Actinomadura luzonensis: one gene and its partner. The protein of the gene in region 2 interacts with the protein of the main gene of each other region in a pairwise test. Links are inferred from orthologs where the notes say so. Each region holds a gene or a part of one and is shown on either strand. Other genes may lie near its edges.

Evidence for each region.
Region 1: the proteins of def (region 2) and MF672_RS10195 interact in binary tests that used the Escherichia coli proteins (3 or more experiments, as listed by UniProt). The link is inferred for Actinomadura luzonensis from one-to-one orthologs.

The regions. Positions count from the first base shown.
Region 1 is NZ_JAKRKC020000001.1:2,162,892-2,166,201, reverse strand. Bases 263-3,261 are described here. They hold MF672_RS10195 (aspartate-semialdehyde dehydrogenase), read left to right. Parts: upstream 263-1,232; coding sequence 1,233-2,291; downstream 2,292-3,261. Other genes in these bases: MF672_RS10190 (hypothetical protein), read right to left, coding at 2,358-3,261; MF672_RS10200 (aspartate kinase), read left to right, coding at 263-1,236. Also shown: more of MF672_RS10200, read left to right, coding at 1-262; more of MF672_RS10190, read right to left, coding at 3,262-3,310.
Region 2 is NZ_JAKRKC020000001.1:6,282,918-6,286,018, forward strand. What follows is about bases 12-2,801. They hold def (peptide deformylase), read left to right. Parts: upstream 12-1,058; coding sequence 1,059-1,544; downstream 1,545-2,801. Other genes in these bases: MF672_RS29720 (GNAT family N-acetyltransferase), read left to right, coding at 12-326; MF672_RS29725 (hypothetical protein), read left to right, coding at 342-494; MF672_RS29730 (ribose-5-phosphate isomerase), read right to left, coding at 501-968; MF672_RS29740 (SDR family oxidoreductase), read left to right, coding at 1,554-2,285; MF672_RS29745 (aldehyde dehydrogenase family protein), read right to left, coding at 2,302-2,801. In the rest of the region: more of MF672_RS29720, read left to right, coding at 1-11; more of MF672_RS29745, read right to left, coding at 2,802-3,101. UniProt on the Escherichia coli protein: Removes the formyl group from the N-terminal Met of newly synthesized proteins. Requires at least a dipeptide for an efficient rate of reaction. N-terminal L-methionine is a prerequisite for activity but the enzyme has broad specificity at other positions.

The DNA of each region.
Region 1 (3,310 bases), 4.1 Mb from region 2 along the record:
GCCGACGCGTCCTGCATCAAGCGGGTCGCGCAGCGGATCGTCGCGACGAAAAAAGCCGGCAACGACGTCGTCGTGATCGTCTCCGCGATGGGCGACACGACGGACGAGCTGCTCGACCTGGCCGAGCAGGTGTCGCCGCTGCCTCCGGGCCGCGAGCTCGACATGCTGCTGACCTCGGGCGAGCGCATCTCGATGGCGCTGCTGGCGATGGCGATCGCCAACCTCGGCCACGAGGCCCGCTCGTTCACCGGCTCGCAGGCCGGTGTGATCACCGACTCCACGCACGGCAAGGCGCGCATCATCGACGTGACGCCGGGCCGCATCCAGGAGGCCATCGCCCAGGGCCACATCGCGATCGTGGCCGGCTTCCAGGGCGTCTCGCAGGACACCAAGGACATCACCACGCTGGGCCGGGGCGGCTCCGACACCACGGCGGTGGCGCTCGCGGCGGCCCTGGAGGCCGACGTGTGCGAGATCTACACCGACGTGGACGGCATCTTCACCGCAGACCCGCGCATCGTGCCCGCGGCCCGCAAGATCCCCAGGATCTCGTACGACGAGATGATGGAGATGGCCGCGTGCGGCGCGAAGATCCTGCATCTGCGGTGCGTCGAGTACGCTCGTCGCTTCGACCTGCCGATCCACGTCCGGAGCTCGTTCAGCACCAAGGAAGGCACGTGGGTCGTCTCCGACCCTTACACCGAAGGAACCGAGATGGAGCAGCCGATCATCTCCGGCGTCGCGCACGACCGGAGCGAGGCCAAGATCACTGTTGTCGGGGTGCCCGACAAGGTCGGCGAGGCTGCCTCGATCTTCAAAACGCTGGCCGACGCCGAGATCAACATCGACATGATCGTGCAGAACGTCTCGGCCGCGGCCACGGGCCGCACGGACATCTCCTTCACGCTGCCGACGGCCGACGCGCAGACCGCGCTGACGGCGCTGAAGAAGATCCAGGCGCGCATCGGTTACGAGTCGCTGCTCTTCGACGACCAGATCGGGAAGGTGTCGCTGATCGGCGCGGGCATGCGCTCGCACCCCGGCGTCACGGCGACGTTCTTCGCGGCCCTCGCCGACGCGGGGGTCAACATCGAGATGATCTCGACGTCCGAGATCCGCATCTCAGTGATCGTCGAGCAGGACGGCGTCGACGCGGCCGTGGCGGCCGCGCACCGCGCCTTCGATCTCGACGCCGACCAGGTCGAAGCCGTGGTGTACGGAGGTAGTGGACGATGAGCAGGCCCAATCTGGCCCTGATCGGCGCGACCGGCGCCGTGGGCACCGTCATGCGCGACATCGTGTCGACCCGCGAGGACATCTGGGGCGAGATCCGCCTCGTGGCCTCCCCGCGCTCGGCCGGCAAGGTGCTGCGGGTGCGCGGCGAGGACGTCGTGGTGCAGGCGCTCGCGCCCGAGGTGTTCGACGGCGTCGACATCGCCATCTTCGACGTGCCCGACGAGGTCTCGGCCGTGTGGGTGCCGATCGCGGCCGAGCGCGGCGCGATCGCCATCGACAAGTCCGGCACCTTCCGCATGGACCCCGACGTGCCGCTGGTGGTGCCCGAGGTCAACCCGCTCGACGCGCGCAACCGGCCGCGCGGCATCATCTCCACGCCCAACTGCACGACGCTGTCGATGATGGCGGCCATGGGCGCGCTGCACGCCGAGTACACCCTGACCGAGCTGGTCGTGGCCTCCTACCAGGCGGTCTCGGGCGCGGGCGTGGCCGGTTCGGCCCGCCTGTACGACGAGGTCGAGGCGCTGGCCGGCGACCGCACGATCGGCCAGGCGGCCGGCGACGTGCGCAAGGCGCTGGCCAACAAGCTGCCCGCCGACTCGCCGTTCCCGGCGCCGATCGCGTTCAACGTGGTGCCGTGGGCCGGCTCGCTCAAGGACGACGGCTGGGCCTCCGAGGAGCTCAAGCTCCGCAACGAGTCCCGCAAGATCCTCGGCATCCCCGACCTGAAGGTCTCCGCGACCTGCGTCCGGGTGCCGGTGATCACCACGCACTCGCTGGCCGTGCACGCGCGCTTCGAGCGCCCGATCACGGTCGCCGACGCGCACCGCGTCCTGGAGGCGGCGCCGACGGTGGTCCTCATGGACGACCCGGCGAACGGCGTGTACCCGACGCCGCTCGACGTGGTCGGCAACGACCCGACCTACGTGGGCCGCATCCGCCAGGCGATCGACTTCCCGAACACGCTCGACCTGTTCGTGTGCGGCGACAACCTGCGCAAGGGCGCGGCGCTCAACGCGGCGGAGATCGCCGAGCTGGTCGCGGGCGAGCTGTAGCGGTACTTGGTCCTTCGGGGAAGTGGGCGTCGCGCGGGTCGCGCGGCGTCCACTTCCGCGTCGTGCTCACCGGAACAGGATGTCCCAGTGGTCGATCTCGTCGGCGAAGGTCGTGCCCGAGGCGGAGCGGTAGAGCCGGGCGCCGTCGCCGCGCACTCCTGACTTCTTGTGGTTCTTCGTGATGTAGTGGTCGATGCAGGAGTTGTGGCTGATGTCGAGCTTGTAGCCGTTGCCGTGGCTGAAGCGGCCGGGCGCGTGGCCTTCCTCCGTGCCGCCGGTGACCATGATCGGGCAGCGGCTCTCCTGCTTGAGCTGGATGATCCGGGCGACCGTGCCGGTGCGCACCTTGTCCAGCGACGTGCAGTGGTGCTGGTGCTTGCTCGCGCAGTTGCCGGTGGACTTGGTGCGCAGGCCCGCGCTCCTCAGCCAGCCGTTCGCGATGGCGTGGGACATGCGCACGGCCGCCTGGCGGGGCAGCACCCGCGTGAGGTCCACCCGGGCCTGCGGGCCGAGCACCCGGGCGCGGCCGTGGACGGCGTGCGGCCGGATCCGCGGCAGCCGCACCACGCCGGTGCGCACCGGGCTCTCCAGGGCCTTGACGACGGCGGCGCTGCGGAGCGTGCGGCCGCCGATGACGGCGCGGGTCGCGGAACGGATCACGGAAGGGGCGGAGCGCCGGGCGGCGTGGCCGCCGGGCTGCCTCGGCGCCCCGGCCTGAGCCCCGAGCCCCGTCCTGGTCCCCAGCTCGGTCCCGGCCCCGGCCGGAGTCCCGAGCTCAGCCCTGGTCCCGTTCTGAGTCCCGAGCCCCGTCCTGGTCCCGTTCTGAGTGCCGAGCTCGGCCCAGGCCCCGGCCTCAGTCCCGGCCCCGGTCCCCGGGCGGATCGAGCCCGCGCCGGACGAGCCCGCGCCGGACGAGCCGGCGCTGAACGACCGGGCTTCGGCCTGTGTCCCCGTCTGTGTCCCCGTCTGTGTCCCCGCCTGCTCTCCGGCCGGCGTGCCCGCCTGGTCGCCGGTCTCCT
Region 2 (3,101 bases):
TGGTGGAGGTGGACCGCGCGCTGACCGGCCGCGCGTACGCGGCCCCGGTGGACCTGGTGATCGAGGTCGAGGACGACGTGTGCCCGTGGAACGCGGGCCGCTGGCGGCTGACCGCCGACGCCGCCGGCGCGGAGTGCAAGCAGGTCGAGGACGAGCCGGACCTCACGGTGCCGGTGGCCGCGCTGGGGTCGGCGTACCTGGGCGACGGCCAGCTCGGCCCGCTGCTGGCCGCCGGGCTGCTGCGCGAGCACAACCCGGGCGCGGTGCGCGCGCTCGCCACCGCGATGTCCTGGAGCCCCAAACCGTGGGCGGGCCGCGTCTTCTAGACGTAGCCTCAAGTCATGGCGTTGCAGAGCTTGCAGATCACCGCGACGATCGCGATGCGCGCCCGCGAGGTGTCGCGGCCGTCGAAGGAGCAGCAGGAGGCCGCCGACCGGCGGCCCCTGCGCGACGAGATGCCCCGGCGCGAGGCCAGGCGGAGGCCCCAGGGCTAGCGCCCGCTACGGCAGCGGCGGGAGCTGGCCGATCGTCTCGTAGGAGGCGAGCTGCGCGATGCGCCGGCTGTGGCGCTCGCTGCCGGAGAAGGCCGTGCCCAGGAACACCTCGGCGAAGCGGGTGGCCTCGTCGAGGGAGTGCATGCGCGCCCCGATGCTGACGACGTTGGCGTTGTTGTGCTCGCGCGCCAGCTGGGCGGTCTCCTCGCTCCAGGCCAGGGCGGCGCGGATGCCGCGCACCTTGTTGGCGGCGATCTGCTCGCCGTTGCCCGAGCCGCCGATGACGATGCCCAGGCTGGCCGGGTCGCCGGCGACGCCCTCGGCGGCGCGCAGCACGAACGCCGGGTAGTCGTCCTCGGCGTCGTAGACGAAGGGACCGCAGTCGGTCACCTCGTGCCCGTGGTCCTTGAGCCAGGACACGAGGTGGTTCTTGAGCTCATAGCCGGCATGGTCGGCACCGATGTAGACACGCACCCGCCCAGTCTTCCACAGCCACACGGATACGGCTCGCTCGCTAGAGTAAGGACCAGACCCGAGATCCAGTCCTTACGTGAGGCAGGAACCATGCGAGAGATCCGCGTCATCGGCGATCCCGTGCTGCGCACGCCCGCCGAGCCGGTCACGGACTTCGACCGCGAGCTGCGCCGCCTGATCGAGGAGATGTTCCAGGCGATGTACGCGGTCGACGGCGTGGGCCTGGCCGGCCCGCAGGTCGGCGTGTCGCGGCGGTTGTTCGTCTACGACGTCAACAACCGCAAGGGCCACGTGATCAACCCGGTGCTCACCGTGGACGACCCCGAGGAGATCGTGGACGAGGAGGGCTGCCTGTCGGTGCCCGACCGGCAGACCGGCCGGCCGATCTACGCGCCCGTCGCGCGCGCGTCCGGCGTGACGGTGGAGGGGCTGGACCGGCTGCAGCGGCCGGTGCGCGTCCGGGCCAGGGGCACGCTGGCGCGCTGCTTCCAGCACGAGTGCGAGCACCTCGACGGCAAGCTGTACGTGGACCGCCTGCCGCGGAACGACGCGCGCAAGATCATGCTGCGCGCGTAGGTTGGCGGCATGAGCGTACTCGCCGGGAAGGGCGCGTTGGTCACGGGAGGCTCCAGGGGCATCGGCAGGGCCGTCGTGGAGCGGTTGCGCAGGGACGGCGCGGAGGTCGTCTTCTGCTACGAGCGGTCGGAGGAGGCCGCGCGGAGGGTGGCGAAGGAGACCGGCGCGGTCGCGGTGCGCGCCGACCTCGCCGACCGGGGCGACCTGGAGCGGCTGTTCGCCGAGGCGGAGGCGCGGCTGCCGGGGCTCGACGTCCTGGTCAACAACGCGGCCTCCGCCGCCGGGCAGAAGCCCATGGTGGACGTCACGGACGACGACTACGAGCGTTCGTTCGCGGTAAACGTGCGCGCGGTGTTCCTCGCCATGCAGTGGGCCGCCAGGGTGATGCGCGGCGACGGGCGCATCATCAACATCTCCTCGGTCAACACCCGGGTGCCCGCCCCCATGCTGACGCTCTACTGCGGCGGCAAGGGCGCGATCGAGCAGTTCGCCAAGGTGGCGGCCAGGGAGCTCGGCGCCCGCGGGATCACCGTCAACGTGGTCTCCTCCGGCGCCACCGACACCGACATGCTGCGCGGCGCCAACCCGCCGGAGGCGCTGGTGCAGACGGAGGCGTTCACCGCGCTGCGGCGGCTGGGCCGGCCGGACGACATCGCCTCGGTGGTGGCGTTCCTGGCCGGGCCCGACGGGCGGTGGGTGACCGGCCAGAACATCATCGCCAGCGGCGGGCTGCTGGTCTGACAGTGATGCCCGCGCGTCAGAGCTGCAGCGACTTGATCTCCAGGAACTCCTCCAGGCCGTGCTCGCCGAGCTCGCGGCCGATGCCCGACTGCTTGTAGCCGCCGAAGGGGGCAAGCGGGTTGAACCGGCCGCCGTTGACGGCCACCTGGCCGGTGCGGAGGCGCCTCGCGACCTCGACGGCGCGCTCCTCGCTGCCCGCCCAGACGGCGCCGGCCAGGCCGTAGCGGGTGCCGTTGGCGATCTCGACGGCTTTGTCCTCGGTGGTGTACGGGATCAGCGACAACACCGGGCCGAAGATCTCCTCCTGCTCGATCGTCATGCCCGGCTCCACGCCCGCGAACACGGTGGGCTCGACGAAGTAGCCGCGCTCGTAAGGCCGGTCGGTGCCGCCGGCCACCAGCCGGGCGCCCTCCTCCTGGCCGCGGTTGATGAAGCGGACCACCCGGTCGCGCTGGACCTGCGAGACCAGCGGGCCGACGCGGGTGGCCTCGTCGAACGGGTCGCCCACGGTGTAGCCGCGGGCGGCCTCGACGGCCAGGCGGACGGCCTCGTCGTACTGGTCGCGGTGGACGATCATCCGGGTCCAGGCCGAGCAGGTCTGGCCGGCGTTGACGAAGCAGTTGGCCACGCCCACCTTGACCGCGGCCTTGAGGTCGGCGTCGGGCAGGATGACGTTGGCGGACTTGCCGCCCAGTTCGAGCGCGACCCGCTTGACCGACTCGGCGGCGAGCGCGGAGACCCGGCGGCCGGCCGCGGTGGAGCCGGTGAAGGAGACCATGTCGACCTCGGGGTGGGCGGCCATGGCCTCGCCGACGA